DNA from 4 places in the Streptomyces sp. NBC_01089 genome. Region 1 is predicted to be linked to each of the others. Evidence: riboswitches for the same ligand, from Rfam matches in the RefSeq annotation. Region 1 holds a riboswitch; each other region holds the start of a gene.
What was found. A riboswitch is a leader RNA that binds a small molecule or an ion and turns the genes downstream of it on or off. The one in region 1 is predicted to bind cobalamin.
Positions count from the first base shown of each region.

Region 2: it holds a riboswitch for cobalamin, as region 1 does, so the genes downstream of both, OG510_RS27335 (prenyltransferase/squalene oxidase repeat-containing protein) here and OG510_RS11625 (ribonucleoside-diphosphate reductase subunit alpha) in region 1, are expected to answer to the same signal.
Region 3: it holds a riboswitch for cobalamin, as region 1 does, so the genes downstream of both, metE (5-methyltetrahydropteroyltriglutamate--homocysteine S-methyltransferase) here and OG510_RS11625 (ribonucleoside-diphosphate reductase subunit alpha) in region 1, are expected to answer to the same signal.
Region 4: it holds a riboswitch for cobalamin, as region 1 does, so the genes downstream of both, OG510_RS06460 (ABC transporter substrate-binding protein) here and OG510_RS11625 (ribonucleoside-diphosphate reductase subunit alpha) in region 1, are expected to answer to the same signal.

Region 1 is NZ_CP108660.1:2,652,114-2,657,308, forward strand. Features, by position in the region: gene OG510_RS11615 (DUF3311 domain-containing protein) at 236-478, shown strand; gene mctP (monocarboxylate uptake permease MctP) at 475-2,106, shown strand; cobalamin riboswitch at 2,222-2,353, shown strand; gene OG510_RS11625 (ribonucleoside-diphosphate reductase subunit alpha) at 2,480-4,837, shown strand; gene OG510_RS11630 (ribonucleotide-diphosphate reductase subunit beta) at 4,828-5,195, shown strand, end outside.
Region 2 is NZ_CP108660.1:6,080,928-6,086,122, reverse strand. Features, by position in the region: gene OG510_RS27355 (aldehyde dehydrogenase) at 1-141, opposite strand, end outside; gene OG510_RS27350 (MBL fold metallo-hydrolase) at 341-1,414, shown strand; gene OG510_RS27345 (hypothetical protein) at 1,610-1,870, shown strand; gene OG510_RS27340 (flotillin family protein) at 1,882-3,066, shown strand; cobalamin riboswitch at 3,211-3,385, shown strand; gene OG510_RS27335 (prenyltransferase/squalene oxidase repeat-containing protein) at 3,498-4,703, shown strand; gene OG510_RS27330 (SCO2322 family protein) at 4,715-5,195, shown strand, end outside.
Region 3 is NZ_CP108660.1:459,995-465,189, forward strand. Features, by position in the region: gene OG510_RS02060 (carotenoid oxygenase family protein) at 1-494, opposite strand, end outside; gene OG510_RS02065 (SAM-dependent methyltransferase) at 724-1,557, shown strand; gene OG510_RS02070 (hypothetical protein) at 1,616-2,146, opposite strand; cobalamin riboswitch at 2,362-2,583, shown strand; gene metE (5-methyltetrahydropteroyltriglutamate--homocysteine S-methyltransferase) at 2,745-5,069, shown strand.
Region 4 is NZ_CP108660.1:1,451,853-1,457,047, forward strand. Features, by position in the region: gene OG510_RS06460 (ABC transporter substrate-binding protein) at 1-1,358, opposite strand, end outside; cobalamin riboswitch at 1,411-1,539, opposite strand; gene OG510_RS06465 (siderophore-interacting protein) at 1,731-2,594, shown strand; gene OG510_RS06470 (ABC transporter ATP-binding protein) at 2,681-4,504, opposite strand; gene OG510_RS06475 (ABC transporter transmembrane domain-containing protein) at 4,501-5,195, opposite strand, start outside.

The sequences.
Region 1 (5,195 bases):
TGCCCCCCGGGCAGACACAGCGTCGCGCGACTGCGGCGGCCGACCGACTGAGGCCGGGAGCAGGTCTGCACCGATCCCCCGCAGCCCCCCACGAAATCGGGACTCTTCACCGAAATCCCCCCGTACGAACGGTGTTGCCGTTCCGGTATGCGGATAGGGGTTACGTCACATGAGCATCCTCGCCTAGATTTCCTGCGCGTTGTACCAGGTGCTCAGTGAGGGGACGGACCGCACCATGCCCGAGAAAAGACCGGTGGTCACGCCGGTGCGCGTGATCATCGCGGTATGCCTGATCGCACCCTTTGTCGCCATGCTCTGGGTGAGTTCGTACGCGAAGGTGGACCCGGCCTTCATCGGTATCCCGTTCTTCTACTGGTACCAGATGCTCTGGGTGCTCATCTCGACGGCGCTCACGATGACCGCGTACAAGCTGTGGCAGCGTGACCAGCGCGCCCGCAAGGGGGGTGCGTCCGCATGAAGGACGGTGTGAACGGAGTCGCGCTCGGCGTCTTCATCTTCTTCTTCGTGGCCGTCACGGTCGTCGGCTTCCTGGCCGCCCGCTGGCGCCGCGCCGACAACGCCGCCACCCTCGACGAATGGGGCCTGGGCGGACGGTCGTTCGGCACCTGGGTCACCTGGTTCCTGCTCGGCGGCGACCTGTACACCGCGTACACCTTCGTCGCGGTCCCCGCGGCCATCTACGCGGCGGGCGCGGCCGGGTTCTTCGCCGTGCCGTACACGATCCTGGTCTACCCGCTGATCTTCACCTTCCTGCCGCGGCTCTGGTCGGTCTCGCACAAGCACGGGTACGTCACCACATCGGACTTCGTCCGGGGGCGGTTCGGCTCGAAGGGGCTCTCGCTGGCCGTCGCGGTCACCGGCATCCTCGCCACCATGCCGTACATCGCCCTCCAGCTGGTGGGCATCCAGGCGGTGCTCGACGTCATGGGCGTCGGCGGCGAGGGCAGCAACTGGTTCGTCAAGGACCTCCCGCTGCTGATCGCCTTCGCGGTGCTCGCCGCGTACACGTACTCGTCGGGGCTGCGGGCGCCCGCGCTGATCGCCTTCGTCAAGGACGGGCTGATCTACATCGTCATCCTGGTGGCGATCATCTACATCCCGATCAAGCTCGGCGGCTTCGACGACATCTTCGCCAAGGCAGGCCACGCCTTCGCGCAGAAGAACCCGGCGACGGGCCTGCCGCGCGGGGCACTCGCGCCGGGAGCGGCCGGTCAGTGGGGTTACGCCACACTGGCGCTCGGCTCGGCGCTCGCGCTGTTCATGTATCCGCACTCGATCACCGCGACGCTCTCCTCGCGCAGCCGCAACGTGATCCGCCGCAACACCGCGATCCTGCCGCTCTACTCGCTGATGCTGGGGCTGCTCGCGCTCCTCGGCTTCATGGCGATCGCCGCGGGCATCAAGGTGAAGAACGGCCAGCTGGCGATCCCGCAGCTGTTCGAGAACATGTTCCCCGACTGGTTCGCGGGTGTGGCCTTCGCCGCCATCGGCATCGGCGCGCTGGTCCCGGCCGCGATCATGTCCATCGCGGCGGCTAACCTCTTCACCCGCAACATCTACAAGGACTTCATCAAACCGGGCGCGACCCCCGCCCAGGAGGCCAAGGTCTCCAAGCTGGTCTCGCTCGTGGTGAAGGTCGGCGCGCTGCTCTTCGTGCTCGCCATGGACCCGACGGTGGCGATCAACTTCCAGCTCCTCGGCGGCATCTGGATCCTCCAGACGATGCCGGCGCTGGTCGGCGGGCTCTTCACCCGCTGGTTCCACCGCTGGGCACTGCTCGCGGGCTGGGCGGTCGGCATGGTGTACGGCACGCTCGCCGCGTACGGCGTGGCCAGCCCGACCCAGGCGCACTTCGGCGGCTCGTCCAAGGAGATCCCGGGCATCGGCCAGATCGGCTACATCGGTCTGACGGCGTTCGTGCTCAACGTCGTCGTCACCCTGGTGCTCACCCTCGTGCTCAACGCGGTGAAGGCACCCGCCGGAATCGACGAGACCTCCCCGGAGGACTACACGGCCGACGCCGGTGACGAGGGCGTCCAGGTGGAGCTCCCGCCCGCCACGGCGGGCAGCCCGGCCGGCGCCTGAACCAGGCCGCCACCGCCATCGGCCGACAGGGCCGCCATGTCTCCTCCCGGGAGATACGGCGGCCCTTTCGCCGTGCACGACACAACATATGGGGGGTGCTTTCCGACGGGCACCCCACATGTATGCTCATGCTCGCTGTCGCCGCAGGGGAATCCGGTGCGAATCCGGAACTGTCCCGCAACGGTGTGATCAGTGCGCTTTCGCGCACCGTGGAGTCCGAGGACCTGCCGACGGCGCATCCGGCTCGACCGAACCGGATGGGAAACGTCCGGGCCTCGCGGTAGGGCCTGCGGACGCTGTCGGTGTGCTGCTCTGCTGTGCCCGTACGCGCCCGTCCTCCCGCCGGCCCCAGCCGAGCGAGGGAGAGCGCACCGTGACCATCGCGCCCACCGCACCTGTCTCCGAGCAGGTGGCGGACGCCCCGGGAACCGTACTGCTGCGGACCCTGACCGACCTCACCGCCGATCTCACCGACACCGACCCCGGCCGGGTCGCCGCCGCCGCCCTGCGCGGGCGCAACGCGGCGTCGGACGAGGCCGAGTTGCGGGAGCTGGCGACCGAGGCGGCCGCGGGTCTGATCTCCGAGGACCCCGCGTACTCGCGGCTCGCCGCCCGGCTGCTCACCCGCACCATCGCGGACGAGGCGGCGGGCGAGGGCGCGGTGTCGTTCTCCTCATCGGTCGCCGTCGGACACCGCGAGGGCCTGATCGCCGACCGTACGGCCGCCTTCGTACGGCTCCACGCGGAGCGGCTCGACGCCACCGTCGACACCGCGGCCGACGACCGCTTCGGGTACTTCGGGCTGCGCACCCTCTACAGCCGCTATCTGCTGCGCCACCCCCTCACCCGCCAGGTCATCGAGACGCCCCAGCACTTCATGCTCCGGGTCGCCTGCGGTCTCGCCGCCGACGACTCCGCCGGTGCCGTGGACGAAGTGTCCGCGCTGTACGGGCTGATGAGCCGCCTCGACTATCTGCCCTCGTCCCCCACGCTCTTCAACTCCGGCACCCGGCACCCGCAGATGTCGTCCTGCTATCTGCTGGACTCGCCGCTCGACCAGCTCGACTCGATCTACGGGCGCTACCACGAGGTGGCCCGCCTGTCGAAGCACGCGGGCGGCATCGGGCTCTCGTACTCCCGTATCCGCTCCCGCGGTTCGCTGATCCGCGGTACCAACGGGCACTCCAACGGCATCGTCCCCTTCCTCAAGACCCTCGACGCCTCGGTCGCCGCGGTGAACCAGGGCGGCCGGCGCAAGGGTGCGGCCGCCGTCTACCTGGAGACCTGGCACTCGGACATCGAGGAGTTCCTGGAGCTGCGCGACAACACCGGTGAGGACGCGCGGCGTACGCACAACCTCAACCTGGCCCACTGGGTGCCCGACGAGTTCATGCGCCGGGTCGGCACCGACTCCGACTGGTCGCTGTTCTCGCCCGCCGATGTGCCGGAGCTGACCGATCTGTGGGGCGGCGCCTTCGACGCCGCGTACCGCAGGGCGGAGGCCGAAGGGCTGGCCAGGAAGACCATCCCCGCACGGGATCTGTACGGGCGGATGATGCGCACCCTCGCCCAGACCGGTCAGGGCTGGATGACCTTCAAGGACGCGTCGAACCGTACGGCCAACCAGACCGCCGAGCCCGGCGCTGTCGTCCACTCGTCGAACCTGTGCACCGAGATCCTGGAGGTGACGGACGACGGCGAGACCGCGGTCTGCAACCTGGGCTCGGTCAACGTCGGCGCGTTCGTCTCCGGCGACTCGCTCGACTGGGAGCGCCTCGACGCGACCGTCCGCACCGCGGTCACCTTCCTCGACCGGGTCGTGGACATCAACTTCTACCCGACCGAGCAGGCGGGCCGCTCCAACGCCAAGTGGCGTCCGGTGGGCCTGGGCCTGATGGGGCTCCAGGACGTCTTCTTCCAGCTGCGGCTGCCCTTCGACTCGCCGCAGGCCAGGGCGCTCTCCACCCGGATCTCCGAGCGGATCATGCTCGCCGCGTACGAGGCGTCCTGCGAGCTCGCCGAGAAGAGCGGCCCGCTGCCCGCCTGGGAGAAGACCCGCGCGGCGCGCGGTGTGCTGCACCCCGACCACTACACGACCGAGTCCGCCTGGCCGGAGCGCTGGGAGGCGCTGCGCGCCCGGATCGCGAAGACCGGGATGCGTAACTCGCTGCTCCTCGCGATCGCGCCGACCGCGACCATCGCCTCGATCGCGGGGGTGTACGAGTGCATCGAGCCGCAGGTCTCCAACCTCTTCAAGCGCGAGACGCTCTCGGGGGAATTCCTCCAGGTCAACGCCTACTTGGTGAACGAGCTGAAGCAGCTCGGCGTCTGGGACGCGCAGTCCCGTGAGGCGCTGCGCGAGGCCAGCGGGTCGGTGCAGGGCTTCAGCTGGATCCCCGACGAGGTCCGGGCGCTGTACCGCACGGCGTGGGAGATCCCGCAGCGCGGTCTGATCGACATGGCCGCGGCCCGTACTCCGTACATCGACCAGAGCCAGTCGCTGAACCTGTTCCTGGAGACGCCCACCATCGGGAAGCTCTCCTCGATGTACGCGTACGCGTGGAAGCAGGGCATCAAGACCACGTACTACCTGCGCTCGCGCCCGGCGACGCGCATCGCGCGGGCGGCGCGTTCCGCGTCCGTCCCCGCGCAGCAGGCTCCACCGGCCGCCGACGCGGACGCCGTCGCCTGCTCCCTTGAGAACCCCGAGTCCTGCGAGGCATGCCAGTAATGAGTGACGAACCCCAGAAGAACGCGAAGAACCTGCTCGACCCGGGCTTCGAACTGACGCTGCGTCCGATGCGCTACCCGGACTTCTACGAGCGCTACCGCGACGCGATCAAGAACACCTGGACGGTCGAGGAGGTCGACCTCCACTCGGACGTGACCGACCTGGCCAAGCTCTCACCGGGTGAGCAGCACATGATCGGCCGGCTGGTCGCGTTCTTCGCCACCGGTGACTCGATCGTCTCCAACAACCTGGTGCTGACCCTCTACAAGCACATCAACTCCCCCGAGGCGCGGCTGTATCTCTCGCGCCAGCTGTTCGAGGAGGCCGTGCACGTCCAGTTCTATCTGACGCTGCTCGA
Region 2 (5,195 bases), 3.4 Mb from region 1:
CACATCGGCCTCGGAGGCGTGCGGCACGCGTCCGATGACCTGCTCGGTGTGGGGCGAGACGACTTCGATGACGTCGGTGCCGAGTGGTTCCGCCCACTCCCCGCCGATGAAGAGCTGCCGGTGTTCCACGAGCTCGGTCATGACTGACTGCCTCCCGGGGGAAACTTTCTGACGCTGTATCAGAAACTGATACCAGTTCCACTTCGCATCCGGAACCCCCGGAGGGCGCCCGGACCGACCGGATCCCACCCGGTGGGACCCGCCACCCCATTGGAACCCGTTCTAGTTATAGTGAGCCGGGCGGGCAACCGCAGGGACCCCGGAGAGAGTTGAGGACGCCATGGCGCAGGTGACCGAGCACGGCGGAGGCGTCTGGTCCATCGAGGTCCCGATCCCCGACAACCCGCTGGGCCACACCCTGGTCCATGTCGTCGAGACGGACAGCGGCCCCGTACTGATCGACACCGGCTGGGACGACCCCACGTCCTGGGACGCGCTGACCGCGGGCCTCGCGGAGCTCTCCCTCGGCATCACGGACATCCACGGCGTGCTCATCACCCACCACCACCCCGACCACCACGGCCTCTCCGGCCAGGTGCGCGAGGAGTCCGGGGCCTGGCTCGCGATGCACGCGGCCGACACCGAGGTCGTCAAGCGCACCCGCGGCGCCGAACCGGCCGTCTGGCTGGAGTACCTCACCCGCAAACTCGCCGCCGCCGGAGCACCCGACGAGCACATCGAACCGCTCCGCCGGGCCCGCGCATCCGGCGGCACACGGACGCTGCCGGGGCTGCGGGCCGCCGTTCCCGACCGCGAGATCGTCCCCGGTGACCTGCTGCCGCTGCCCGGCCGCAGGCTGCGCGCCATCTGGACGCCCGGCCACACCCCGGGCCATGTCTGCCTCCATCTGGACGAGGAGCACCCGGCGAACCGGCCGGGCAACGGCCGGCTGTTCTCCGGTGACCATCTGCTGCCGGGCATCACCCCGCACATCGGCCTCTACGAGGACCCCGACGACGCCACGGTCACCGATCCGCCCCCACTCTCGACTCCGCTCGAGCGGGGGGACCCCCTTGGCGACTACCTGGCCTCCCTGGAGCGGATCGGCCGGCTGGCGCCCGCCGAGGTGCTCCCCGCCCACCAGCACGCGTTCACCGACGCGGCCGGCCGGGTAAGGGAGTTGCTCGCCCACCACGAGGACCGCCTCCGGGATCTGCAGGCCCTGCTCGCCCAGCCGCTCACCGCCTGGCAGATCGCCGAGCGGATGGAGTGGAACCGCCCCTGGGAGCAGATCCCGCACGGCTCGCGCAACATCGCGGTCTCCGAGGCCGAGGCCCATGTGCGCAGGCTGGTCAAACTGGGGCACGCGGAAGCCCTCACCGACAACGACCCCGTCACCTATATAGCGGTATAGCCGGGAAAGTCACCCCGGTCCTGTCCCGTACCGGCGGGAGACGGCCGGTGGTCCCCCGGGATACGTCCGTCCGGCCGCCCCCGTACCGCTCCCCCGCCGGCGCCGAACTCAGGACCAGCGGAGGATAGTCCGCTGGTCGGAGTAGCGTTAGGGTCATGCATTCAGTACCGCACATCACGAGGGGGGCGGCCGCCGATGGCGCCGGACGAGGCTGTGATCGGCTGCACGGGGAAGCTGATCCTGGCCACGCGCGGATCTGCCGGCCCCGGTGAGGTCCTGGTCCAGGTCAGAGGTGGCTGGGAAGCCTTTCTCGCCTGGTCCCAGGAGCCTTTGTCGTACGGGGCGACAGTGCTCGTGATCGAATCCCGCGGTACTCGCCAGGTCGACGTCATCGAGTGGGCCGATCCCGTGGATCCGCTGGATGCGCTGACCCTCGACCCCGGCGACAGCGACTAAGGAGACCAAGGATGTTGGGTTATCGCGTTCCGGCGCCGGACGAGGCCATGCTCATCTCAGGAGGCAGGCGTGGTCTGGGCGGTGCGCCCTTCAGGGTCGTGACCGGGCACGGCAAGTTCGTGCTGCCGGTCTTCCGCAAGACCCGCTTCCTGACGCTGGCGATGTGCGAGGCGGAGGTCGCCGAGACCTGTGTGACCCGGCAGGGCATCGTGCTGACCGTGCGGGCCGTCATCGCCTTCAAGGTCGGCAACGACACCGAGAGCATCGTCAACGCCGGCCAGCGCTTCCTCTCCGACCAGGACCAGATGTCGGTGCTGACCGGCCGGATCTTCTCCGGCCATCTGCGGTCGATCATCGGGTCGATGACCGTCGAGGAGATCGTCACCGAGCGGCAGAAGCTCGCCACCGAGGTGCTGGAGACCTCCAAGACGGAGATGGCCAAGATCGGTCTGATCGTGGACTCGCTCCAGATCCAGTCGATCGACGACGGCGAGACGGGCTACATCGCCGCGATGTCCGCCCCGCACACGGCGGCCATCCAGCGACAGGCGCAGATCGCGCAGGCGCAGGCCACGCAGCAGTCGGTGGAGGCGCAGCAGGAGGCCAACCGTAACCAGGCCGAGTACCAGCGGCAGACCGCCGTCGTACAGGCGCAGTACTCGGCGGAGGTGGACCGGGCGCAGGCGGAGGCCGCCCAGGCCGGTCCGCTCGCCCAGGCGCACGCGCAGCAGGAGGTGCTCGCGGCCCAGACCGAACTGGCCGAGCGCGCCGCCCAGTTGCGCCAGCAGCAGCTGGTCGCCGAGATCGTGAAGCCCGCCGAGGCGGACGCCGAGCGCATCAGGGTGCTGGCCGTGGCCGAGGCCGAGCGGATGAAGATCCAGGCCGCGGCAGCCGCCTCGTACGACCGGGTGGCGCTCGACCGGATGCTGATCGACCAGCTCCCGCAGATCGTCAAGGAGGCCGCTTCCGGTCTCGCGGGTGCCAATGTCAACGTGCTCAACGGCGCGGACGGCCTGGGCGAGATCGCGGCCGGTCTGGTGGGCCAGGGTCTGACGATCCTCGACTCGGTACGGAAGAACCTCGGCGCGCAGGACGACGACGCCCACCAGGGCGGCCGGGGCGCGGAGATCCAGCGCTACCTCGGCGGGAAGTCCGGCAACGACAACGGCGACAACGGGCCGGTCGACATCAAGTAGGGCTGTGCAGGACCGATGAAAGCCGTTTCGGCCCCCGGGCCGTTACGGGGCGGCAACGGACGGCGGCGCACCGGATCCAGCGGTGCGCCGCCGTCCGTTGCCGTTCAGGCAGAGGCACCCGTGCCCCGCCCCCGGGGCCGTGACCGGCACGCCGGTACAGTAGGAAGGTCGTCATCACACCCGCACAGGGGGAAGCCGGTGCAAATCCGGCGCTGACCCCTTCCCCAAGCTCTCGGCTTCGCTCGACCAGGGGATGCCCCATCCGTAAACCGTCGATTTGCGGCGGTGAGCCGGACCGCCCTGTACGGAAGTGACCGGCTCGCGCCACCGGAGCCTCCGGTGGCCGGCACCGTCGAGGTATACGGAGCCGGAGCCCCGGTGCCTGAGTGGGCCCGAGTCCCGGCTTCCCCGCAGGAGAGGCCCCGCCCGCCATGACCCTTCGCCGCAGCGCCACCGCGCTGGCCGCATCCGCCGTACTCTGCGCGGCCGCTGCACCGACGGCCTTCGCCGGCTCCCCGTCGCCGTCGGCCCCGGCGTCCCCGGTGCTCCCCTCCGGTCTGTACGGCAAGACCGACCCCAAGTACGACGGCGTCTGGCGCCAGTCCCTCGCGCTGATCGCGCAGGACGCCACCGGGGTGCGCCCCGCCACGAAGGCCGTCGACTGGCTGACCGGCCAGCAGTGCGCCGACGGCGCCTTCACCTCCTTCCGCGCCGACGTGACGAAGCCGTGCGGCCCGAAGGAGCTCCTGGACACCAACGCCACCGCGGCAGCCGTCCAGGCCCTGGACGCGCTCGGCGGGCACGACGCCGCCGTGAAGAAGGGCGCCGCCTGGCTGAAGTCCGTGGCGGGCAAGGACGGCGGCTGGAGCTACAACCCGGGCGGCGTCAGCGACGCGAACTCCACATCGGTGGTGATCGGCGCGCTCGCCGCGGCCGGTGAGCCCACGGCCAAGGCCAAGAAGGTGCTGGTCTCGCTCGCGATCCCGTGCGACGCCAAGGAGGGCGGCGGCGGCTTCGCGTACCAGCCGGACAAGAAGACGGGGAAGCTGTACGCGAACGCCGACGCGACGGGCGCGGCCGTGCTGGGCACCCTGGGCGCCGGTCTGGCACCGCGCCCCGGCGGCAAGGACGTCAGCGGCACGGGCTGTCTGAACGCCTCGACGCCCGCCCAGACCGCGCACAACGGCGCCACCTATCTCGCCGGTGCGACCGCGGGGAAGGCGTATCTGAAGTCGGCGATGCCGGGCGCCGAGGACCAGCCCGACTACGGCAACACCGCCGACGCGGTGACCGCGCTCGGCGCCGACGGGCTGATCGCCCAGGCCAGGCAGCCGCTCGCCTGGCTGGAACAGCACGCTGCCGGATGGGCGCGGCAGAGCGGTCCCGCCGCGTACGCCCAGCTGATCTTCGCGGCCCGCGCGAACGGGATCGACCCGCACGACTTCGGCGGCGCCGACCTGGTCAAGCAGCTCAACGCGACCGGTCCGGCCCCCGCTTCGTCGGAGCGGGCCGCCGACGCGAAGAAGGACAGCGACCGCTCGGGCGTCAGCGTCTGGTGGATCGTCGGCGTCGGCCTGGTCGCCGGAATCGGCATCGGCTTCCTGCTCAGCATGCGCGGCAGGAAGCGACAGGTCTGATGCGCCGCCCGATGCCCCATGCGGTACGCCGCCCGATACGTCGTCCGACGCGCCGCCCGACACTCCGTAAGCACCACCGCGTGCGGACAGGTTCCGTCCGGCTGACCGCCCTGGCGGTCGCGGTGGGCGCGGCGCTCACCGCGCTCACGGCGTTCGGGGCGGCTCCCGCGCAGGCCGCCGGGTACCGGTACTGGTCGTTCTGGGACCGCTCGGGCAGCGGCTGGCAGTACGCGACCGAGGGGCCGTCGACGGCCAGGCCCGCCGACGGGGACGTCCAGGGTTTCCGGTTCGCGGTCAGCGCGGACTCCCAGGACGCGAGCAAGCCGCGCGTCCCGGCGCGGGGCGGACCCCTCACCTTCGACGGTATCTGCGGGAAGACCCCGGCCGAGGGCGGCTCCAAGCGGGTCGCGCTGGTCATCGACTTCGGCACGGCGGCCGACGCGCCGGGCGGCGAGAGGCCGCCGGCCGAGCGCACCGTGTGCGCGCGGGTCG
Region 3 (5,195 bases), 2.2 Mb from region 1:
ATGCGTCCCTTGTACGGGATCACGTGCGTGTTGGCGGCGAAGTCGTCGGGCGGCACCTCTCCCCGGTACTTCTCGCCCAGCTTCTTCGCCACCTGGGAGGAGCGCACCCAGCGATTGCGGTACCACTCGGCCCGCCCGTCGCGCAGCCGCACCCCGTGGACCATTCCGTCGCCCAGCATCCAGTGGTGGGCCCGCGGGTCCTCGATGCCGAGCGCGTTGGGTCCGGTGCGCAGATAGCGGCCGTCCAGGTCGCGCGGCACCCGGCCGGTCACCGTGAGGCCGTACTCGGTCAGTTCCTCGGTGACGGGCGCGAACGCCCCCTCCAGGAAGGGGAACGACCGCGCCCCCTCCCCCGGCGCCGGGTCCGCCGTGGACGCCAGGTCCGCCGCGGACGCCGACGAGACGCAGGGGCCGAGCCCGAGACCCCCGACCACACTCCCCGCCGCCGTGAGCGCCGCACCCTGCAGAATCCTCCGCCGCGTGTGACTGGCCATCCCGCTCTCCCCCTTCGTGGCCGACGGCCGGCAGCGGTCTGCCGGATCTTCCGTCGGTGACAGGGAAAGCCTGCTCCGAACAGCGCCGCGCGTCAGGAGGCTTGGGACCCGGATCCATGGTGGTGCCCGCACCACCCCCGTGTTGGACATGACCGCGGATCAAGTTCACTATCGTCCCATAGCGTTGAGACCTGAGGGAGAGATTCCGTTGCCGTCACCGGACGAGTGGATGAGCCACACCGACGCGCGTGCGCCGATCGACCTGCGTACCGACCGGGCCCATCCAGCCCGTATCTACGACGTCTTCCTGGGTGGCAAGACGAACTACCCGGCCGACCGGGCCATGGCCGCGACCGTGGCGGAGAAGATGCCGTCGGTCCAGCTGGCCGCCCGGCTCAACAGGGAGTTCGTCCTGCGCGCCGTGCGGTATCTCGCCGGTGAGGCGGGCATCCGGCAGTTCCTCGACATCGGCACGGGCATACCGACCTCACCCAATCTGCACGAGGTCGCGCAGGAGACCGCGCCGGAATCCCGGGTGGTGTACGCGGACAACGATCCGATCGTCCTCGCCCACTCCCGGGCCCTGCATATCAGCAGCACGGTCGGCCGTACCGCCTATATCCAGGCCGACTTCACCGATCCGGAGGCGATCCTGGCCTCCGCCGAACTGCGCGACACACTCGACCTCGGGCAGCCGGTGGCCCTGACGATGGGCCTGCTGCTGCACTGGATCGACCCGAAGGACGAGCCGCATGCCGTCGTCCGGCGTCTGATGGACGCCCTGCCCGTCGGCAGCTGTCTGGTGATATCGGTGTTCGCACGGGAGCTGGCGGGTGGTTCGGCCACCCTGCAGGACGATTTCGCGACCGAGGGCACGGCTCTGCGGCCCCTGACCCGGGACGAAACGCTGCGCTTCTTCGACGGCACGGAGCTGATCGATCCGGGTCTGGTCGCACCCCACGCGTGGCGGCCCAGTACGGACGTACCCGAGATCGGCGATCCGGCCGCCGGGCCGGACGCCGCATCGGCACCGATCTGGGCGGGGCTCGGAGTGAAGAAGTAGGGCGACCCGGGAGCCCCGCCCGCCCCCGCTCCGTCCCCGCTCCGTCCCCGCTCCGTCCTCAGCTGTCGCAGGTGCCCCGGTCCGTGGCCTCCAGGGCGAAGTCAGCCACGAGGTTCTGCTCGTCGACCGCGAACCGGTACCGCTCGTCCTGGGTGCCGCCGGGGACGGGGGTCTCGAAGATGTAGTCGCCGACCTTCGTGAGCCGGGGGTAGGCGGCCTTGACCCGGTCGAGGCCGGTGCCCATGGTGATCCCTTCGGGGGTGCGGATCAGGTTCGTCCCGGTGATCACCACCACGCCCTTGTGCGGCTCGACGAAGACACCGCCGCCGAGGTTCGGCTTTCCCTCGCTCGCGGCGAGGCGGTAGAAGTCGCAGCCGGGCGTGGTCTGTTTGTTCACCAGCAGGCCGGTCTTCTCCGCGTCGCTCTCGGACTGCCCGAGCCGGAGTCCCTTGTAGCCGCCGGGACCCAGCACACCGCCGGGCGCCGCGGACGTCCCGCTCGCCGCGGTGGCCGTGGCGGTGGCGAGGGTGCCGAGCAGCAGGAGGCCGGCTGCCGCCGCTGTCGCGGCCTTGGTGAGGCGCTTCATCATGAGTGCTCCGTCCTTCTCGGGGCGCGGGCCGCGCTCTGCCGCACGGCCGCGGCGCCGGGGGCCTGGGGTGGCCCGTGCCTGTGCAGTATGTGCCCGGTTGATCACCGGATAGCGGCATTTAGGCCATCCGGACCCGGAGGGCCGGTGTCTCACGCCGCGGTCCACGACCGGTCCGCGATGTGGGCGGATGTCTCCACGGAGAGACATCTCGGCCTAGGCTGGCGGGTGCAACTGGTTCGCCCCGTCCGCCAGGCGGGATGCGTCGTAAGAGGGAACCCGGTGGAAATCCGGGACTGCCCCGCAGCGGTGAGTGGGAACGACCGCCGTCATACGCACTGGGCCCGGCCGGGTCTGGGAAGCGACGGCCAGTAGGTGGATGCCCTTCCGGGTGCCCGCGCCCACAAGTCCGAAGACCTGCCCGTTGCCCGTACGTGACCGATCGCGTGCGGACATCCCGGTGACCTCGTGGGCGGGTCGACGCGTATACCGGCGGACAGCCGTGCCTGGTGGCACGCGCGGACCGCCCGGTTCCGTCATCCCTTCGCGCTCGCGTCCCGTCCCCGGGATCTCAAGGAGTCATCTCGCGAAGGAGATTTCCGTGACAGCGAAGCCCGCAGCCGCGGCAGCACGGGCCACCGTGTACGGCTACCCCCGCCAGGGCCCGAACCGGGAACTGAAGAAGGCCGTCGAGGGCTACTGGAAGGGCCGCGTCAGCGCCGACGGCCTCCGGGAGACCGCGGCGGCTCTGCGCCGGTCGAACTGGCAGAGCCTGGCCGACACCGGCATCCAGGAGGTGCCGACCGGTGATTTCTCGTACTACGACCATGTCCTGGACACCAGCGTCATGGTCGGCGCTGTCCCCGAACGGCACCGCAAGGCGGTCGAAACCCACGCGCTCGACGGTTACTTCGCGATGGCACGCGGCACCCAGGACGTGGCGCCGCTGGAGATGACCAAGTGGTTCGACACCAACTACCACTATCTGGTGCCCGAACTGGGCCAGGACACCGTGTTCAGCGCCGACTCCACAGAGCAGACCGGGCAGCTCAGGGAGGCGCTGGCGCTCGGGCTCGCCGCCCGCCCGGTACTGGTCGGCCCGGTCACCTATCTGCTGCTGGCCAAGCCCGCGCCGGGCGTGGCGGCCGACTTCGAACCGCTCACCCTGCTGGACCGGCTGCTGCCCGTCTACGCCGAGGTGCTCGCCGATCTGCGGGCAGCGGGCGCCGAGTGGGTCCAGCTGGACGAGCCGGCCCTCGTCCAGGACCGCACCCCCGCCGATCTGAACGCCGCCGCACGCGCGTACCGCGAACTGGGCTCGCTCACCGACCGCCCCAGGCTCCTGGTCGCCTCCTACTTCGACCGGCTGGGTGACGCCCTGCCTGTGCTGGCCAAGGCCCCGGTGGAGGGCCTGGCGCTCGACTTCACCGGTACGGCCGCGGCCAATGTCGACGCGCTGGCCGCTGTCGGCGGGCTGCCCGGCAAGCGGCTGGTCGCCGGTGTGGTCGACGGGCGCAACATCTGGGTCAACGACCTGGAGAAGTCGCTCGCCACACTGGGGACCCTGCTGGGGCTGGCCGACCGGGTCGACGTCGCCGCCTCCTGCTCGCTGCTGCACGTCCCGCTCGACGCGAGCGCCGAACGGGATGTCGACCCGCAGATCCTGCGCTGGCTGGCCTTCGCCCGGCAGAAGACCGCCGAGATCGCGACCCTCGCTAAGGGGCTCACCGAAGGGACCGGCGCCATCGCGGCCGAGCTGGCCGCCAACCGCGCCGTCCTCGCCTCCCGGGCCGCATCGGCGATCACCCGCGACCCCGCCGTACGGGCCAGGGCCGCGGCCGTGAAGGACGCCGACGCGCACCGCCCCCAGCCGTACCCCGAGCGGGCCGCAGCCCAGCGCGCCCACCTGGGGCTGCCGCTCCTGCCGACCACCACGATCGGCTCGTTCCCGCAGACCACCGAGTTGCGTACGGCGCGCGCCGGGCTGCGGAGCGGGCGCATCGGCAGTGCCGGTTACGAGGAGCGCGTCAGGGCCGAGATCCAGCAGGTGATCGCCTTCCAGGAGGAGGCGGGGCTGGACGTCCTGGTGCACGGCGAGCCCGAACGCAACGACATGGTGCAGTACTTCGCCGAACAGCTCACCGGCTATCTGGCCACCCAGCACGGCTGGGTCCAGTCGTACGGGACGCGCTATGTCCGCCCGCCGATCCTCGCCGGCGACATCTCCCGGCCGGAGCCGATGACGGTGCGCTGGACGACGTACGCCCAGTCGCTGACCGGCCGCCCGGTCAAGGGCATGCTCACCGGCCCCGTCACCATGCTCGCCTGGTCCTTCGTCCGCGACGACCAGCCGCTCGGCGACACCGCACGCCAGGTCGCCCTCGCCCTCCGCGACGAGGTCAACGACCTCGAAACCGCAGGGACTTCGGTCATCCAGGTCGACGAGCCGGCGCTGCGGGAGACGCTGCCGCTGCGCGCCGCCGACCGGCCCGCGTATCTGGACTGGGCCACCGAGTCCTTCCGGCTCACGACCAGCGGTGTGCGGCCAGGCACCCAGATCCACACGCACATGTGCTACGCGGAGTTCGGCGACATCGTCCAGGCCATCGACGACCTCGACGCGGATGTCATCAGCCTCGAAGCGGCCCGCTCCCATATGCAGGTCGCCCGCGAACTCGCCGGGCACGGCTACCCGCGCGAGGCGGGGCCCGGTGTGTACGACATCCACTCCCCGCGCGTGCCCAGCGCGGAGGAAGCGGCAGCCCTGCTCCGCAAGGGACTTGAGGCCATCCCGGCCGAACGGCTCTGGGTCAACCCGGACTGCGGGCTCAAGACCCGCGGCTGGCCCGAGACCCGGGCATCCCTGGAGAACCTGGTGAGCGCCGCCCGCGAGGTCCGCGCCGAACTGGCCGCCGGGGACGCCTGACCCCCGGCACCACGGGCCCGGCCGGCCACTGCCGGCCGGGCCCTCCGGTTCCGGGGCCGGTTCCGGTTCCGGTTCCGGGGCCGGTTCCGGGGCCGGGGCCGGTTCCGGGGCCGGTACCGGAAGGCC
Region 4 (5,195 bases), 1.2 Mb from region 1:
TTGCGGGCCGCCCCGCCGCGTACCCGCTGCTGGAGGAAGTCGGACACCGGCAGCGTGGACGTGGTGTTGAAGGCGGCGACGCCCTGCGTCCTGATCTCGCTGAAATATGTACTGGAGGCACGGGTGTTGGCGGTCAGCCTCAGCCCCACCTCACGCAGCTGGCGTGCCATCAGGTCCGCTGCCGTCTCCCAGGTGGCGTCGACGGAGCTGGTCTCCACGGTGATGTGCAGCCCCTCCGCGCCGGCCTCCTTCACCAGCCTCCGCGCCTCGCCGACGTCCCGTTCGCGGGGCTGGAGACCTTGCGGGTAGCCGCGCAGGCCCAGCCCGAACAGGTCGTTCCCCACCTCACCGTGCCCGGCCAGCGCGACCCGGACCAGCGCGGCCCGGTCGATCCCGAGCTGTACGGCCCGTACCAGCCGGGGGTCGTCGAAGGGCTTCCGGCCTATTCGCAGCAGCAGTTGCTGGGCGGTGGCCCGTTCGGCGGTCAGCACCCGCGTCGAGCCCTCCTTCTTCAGCCGGTCCACGGAGGCTCCGGCCATGTCGGATGCGTAGTGGACCTGCCCGGACAGCAGCGCGTTGAGCCGGGCCGACTCCTCGTTCGCGGGGACGATCTCCAGCTCGGCGATGTGCGGGGCGCCGTCCCAGTGGCCGGTCCAGCGCCGGTAGCGTGCGGTGCCGCCGGGTGTGAAGGAGACATAGGTGAAGGGGCCGGAGCCGACGGGCTTGCGGAAGTCCTTCGTACCGTCGGGGATGATCTCGGTGCCGGGGCCTGCGAAGACGGTGGGGAACTCGAAGTTCGGCGCCTTCAGGGCGAAGACGACGGACCGTTCGCCGTCGGCCCTGGTGGTGTGGAAGTCGATGGCCGACAGCAGCACCTGCGAGGGGGAGCCGGTGGCGGGGTCGGCGGCGCGGCGGTAGCTGTAGAGGACGTCCTTCGCCGTGACCGGTTTCCCGTCGTGGAACTCCGCCTTGCGCAGACGTATCCGCCACCGGGTGCCGGACGCGTCGCTCTCCCAGGACTCCGCGAGCCGCTCACGGACGGACATGTCGTCCGCGTAGGTGCCGAGGGTGTCGTACAGGGCCTTGGCGCGGGCCTGGTCGACGAAGTTCGGGGCGACGTGCGGGTCGAGGGTCTCCTGCGAGCCGCCGGCCGTGAACGCGGCGCGGAACCGGTCGCTCCCCCCGCCGTCCTTCGCGTCCGCACCACAGCCGGCGAGCAGCCCGGAGGACGCGGCAAGGGCCAGGGCGCCTCCGGCGGCCAGCACACTACGTCTGCCGGGGCTCGGCGGGCCGGCCGGCGCGGGCCGGTTGCCGGGTTCGGGCCGGTATCGCGGCTCCGTCCGGGCATGGGTCGTCACAGTCGATCCTCTCCGGGGTTTCCTCGCCCCTGCTGTCGGACCGGCGACGGGTCAGTCTCCTGGCTCCCGGATCATCGCTCCCCTCCGCCTTCCCGTCCGCGCCTGCGGACAGTGACGTACAGGAGGGTCGCTTCCCGGTCACAGTGGCGGGACCGCGCCGGACTCGCACCGGCTTCCTGATCCCCGTCGCCTCGTGCGCTCATTGTGTCGCACGGGCCGGCGGGGGCCGTAACCCGGCTCACGCGGACACCCTGGAACCCCCTGGAACCCATTCGAAATTAGGTTAGCCTACCCTTAACAAAGTGATTCCGGGGTGGTGTACGCCCACCAGGGCGCGCACCAGCCCCGCCCCCTCATCGGCTGGAGTGATACATGGCTGCCGGATCCACCACCGCACGCCCCGTCCAAGCGGCGTTCCGCGTCTTTCCCGTCCAGGTGGAACGAGCCGTCCGGCTCACCCCGCAGATGGCCAGGATCACCTTCACGGGCCCCACGCTCTCCGGTTTCCGGACCGGCAACCGCGACCAGCGCGGCAAGATCCTGTTCCCGGCCCCCGGCCTGACCGAGCCCCTCCTGCCCGAAGGCGCGGCCGAGAGCGGGTGGTACGCGGCCTGGCGGACGATGCCACCGGAGACCCGGCCCGTCCTGCGCACCTACACCTTCCGCGCGCAGCGCACCGATCCCGACGAGGTCGACATCGACTTCGCACTGCACGGCGACGGCGGCCCCGCCGGCCGCTGGGCCGCCGCGGCCCGTCCCGGGGACCGCGTCCTCCTCGTCGGCCCGGCCCGCGAGGACGCGGGCGGCGTCAACTTCCAGCCACCGCCCGGTACGCGGTCCATCGTGCTGGCAGGCGACGAAACAGCCCTTCCCGCCATGGCCTCGATCGCCGAAGGGCTCCCGCCGGGGCTGCCGGTCCAGATCTTCGCCGAGGTGGCCGGCCCGGCCGAGGAGCAGCCGCTCCCCGCAACCGCGCAGGTCACCTGGGTGCACCGCGGCCATGGCCCCTCCCCCCTGCTGGACGCCGTCCGGGGCGCCGTTCTGCCCGACGCGGCGCCCTACTTCTGGCTGGCCGGAGAAGCGTCCGCCATCAAGGAGTTGCGGCGCCACCTGGTGCGGGAGCGGGGTGTCGACCGCGGTTCGGTGTGCTTCCAGGGGTACTGGCGGCGCGGGCTGACCGAGGACCAGGACGACAGCACCGCACCCCCCTCCCCGTCGGACCCCGTGGACGACTGAGCGCGTCGACGCGCGCCCGGCGGCCTTCGAAGAGCCCTCCCGCTCCTCTTCGAAGGCCGCCGGCCGTCCCTCCGCAGTTCTCCGGATCAGGCCGGATCAGGGACCGCGCCCTGTCCGCGCGCCCCCGACCAGGCCGCCCACAGCGCCGCGTATCCCCCGCCGGCCGCGACGAGTTCGCCGTGGGTGCCGTGTTCCACGATGCGGCCGTCCGCCAGCACCAGTACGCGGTCGGCGCGTACCGCCTGAGTGAGCCGGTGGGCCACCACCAGTGCGGTGCGCCCCTCGAGTGCCCGCTCGGCCGCCGCCTCCAGGACCCGCGAACCCGCGCTGCCCGCCTCGGCGGTGGCTTCGTCCAGGACAGCGATCGGCGGGTCCGCGAGCACCAGCCGGGCCAGGGCGAGCTGCTGCGCCTGTACGGGGGTGAGGCGCAGGCCGCCCTGGCCGATCCGGGTGGCGAGACCCTGCGGCAGTGCCTGCGCCCAGTCCCGCGCGTCCACCGTCTCCAGGGCGGTGAGCAGTTCGGACTCGTCGGCATCGGGCCGGGCGAGCCGGAGGTCGTCGGCGAGTGAGCCGGCGAAGACATGCGTCTCCTGGTTCACCAGGGCCACCGTGCGCCGCAGCAGTGGGGCGGACATCGCGTCCAGCGGCACCCCGCCCAGCAGTACGCGGCCCTCGGTGGGCCGGTGGACCCCGGCCGCCAGCCTGGCCAGGGTGCTCTTTCCGGCGCCGGTCGTGCCGACCACCGCGACGCGCTCCCCTGCGGCGAGCCGGACATCGGCCCCGTGGAGCACCCGGTGGCCGGAGACATAGGAGTGGCCCACCCCGCGCAGTTCGACGGTGGCGCCCGTGGTCCGCGTGGTGTCCGCCTCGCCGGTGAGGGGCTCCGTCAGCTGGGCGAGCCCCAGGACGCGGGTGGCGGCGGCTCCGGCGGACTGCACCTCGTCGAAGGACGACAGCAGCCCGTTGACGGGGTCGAAGAGCCGGTGGAAGTAGAGAGCGGCGGCGCTGGCCGTACCGATGCCGACGTGATCCGTACGGACCAGGACATAGCCGACGACGAGCAGGGCGCTCAGTCCGGTCCACTCGGCGACGTTGAGCCGGCCGAAGAAGCGGGTGCCGATCCGGGTGGAGCGCAGCGCGAGATCCCGGGTGACGCGGGAGCTGTGGGCGGCCGCGGCCAGCCGGCCCGGCACCAGCCGGAAGGCGCGTACGGTATGGGCGCCGTCGACCGATTCCAGAACGGTCTGGGCCAACTCCCCCTGCGCGATCCGCTCGGCGCGCCGCACCGGGCGTGAGGTGCGCATCAGCCAGCGCACCGCCCACACTTGCAGGGGCACCGCGAGCAGCGCGGCCAGCGCGAAACGCCAGTCGAGCAGCAGCAGGGCGACCATGGTCAGCCCGATCTCCAGTACGGCGCCCACCAGTTGGGGCACCAGACTGCGTACGGCCTCCGCCAGCAGAGCCGTGTCGCTGCTGACCCGTGAGACCAGGTCGCCCATGCTGGAGCGCTCCAGGCGCTCCAGGGGTACGGCGAGTGCTCTGCCGAGGGCGCTCTCCCGGATATCGGCGAGCATCTCCTCCCCGCAGCGCGCCACCAGGGCGTCGCCCCAGCCGCTGAAGACGGCCTGGACCAGGCAGGCCGCGGCCACGATGATCACAGGTGCGGTGACCGCTGATGTGGTGTGCCCGCCCGATGCCACCAGGTCGACGACCCGGCCGAGTGCCCGGGGGATCACCAGTCCGCCGACGACCCCGATGACGATCAGCGCCAGGGCTGCGACCGGGCGGGCCGGTCTTGCGCGTATCCGGGTCAGCAGGTCGGCGCGTACGTCGGCAGCGGTGGCGGTGGGCAGCAGCTCACGCCGGTGTGTTCCGCTGTCGCCGACGCGATCGGTCGTGGGCGCGGTCATGCCATCACCGCCGCGTGGTAGGAGGGCTGTTCGGAGGTCAGTTCATGGTGGGTGCCGGTCGCTCCCACGGCACCCTCGGTCAGCAGGACCACCCGCTCGCAGCTCTGGAGCAGGATCGGACTGGTGGTCACGAGGACCGTGCTGCCCCCGGTCCGCAGGGCTTGCAGCCCGGCCGCGATCTTCGCCTCGGTCGCGGCGTCGACCGCGGTGGTCGGTTCGTGCAGGACGAGTACGGGCGGATCGGCGGCCAGCGCGCGGGCGAGAGCGACGCGTTGGCGCTGGCCGCCGGAGAGCGACCGGCCGCGTTCGCCGATCCGGCTCTCCGCTCCCCGGGGGAGGGACCGGACGACTTCGTCGGCGTCCGCCGCGGTCATGGCGGCGGCCACCCGCCCGGGCTGCGCGGCGACCGCGACGTTCTCGGCCACGGTGGCGTCGAAGAGGTCCGCGTCGTGGTCGGCGACCAGCAGCAGCCGCCGGGCGGCGTCGAGTTCGAGACCGGCCAGCGGGACCCCGCCCAGGGTGACGTCGCCGTCCTCCGGGACCGTACGCAGCGCGAGCACGTCGAGCAGGGCGGCCGCGACGGCCGGGTCCGGCGCGACGATCCCGACGGTGGTGCCGGGCTCGATCCGCAGATCGAGCTTCCGCAGCGGGCCGTTGCGTACTCCGGTGAGCTCAAGCGCCCCGGCCGGGA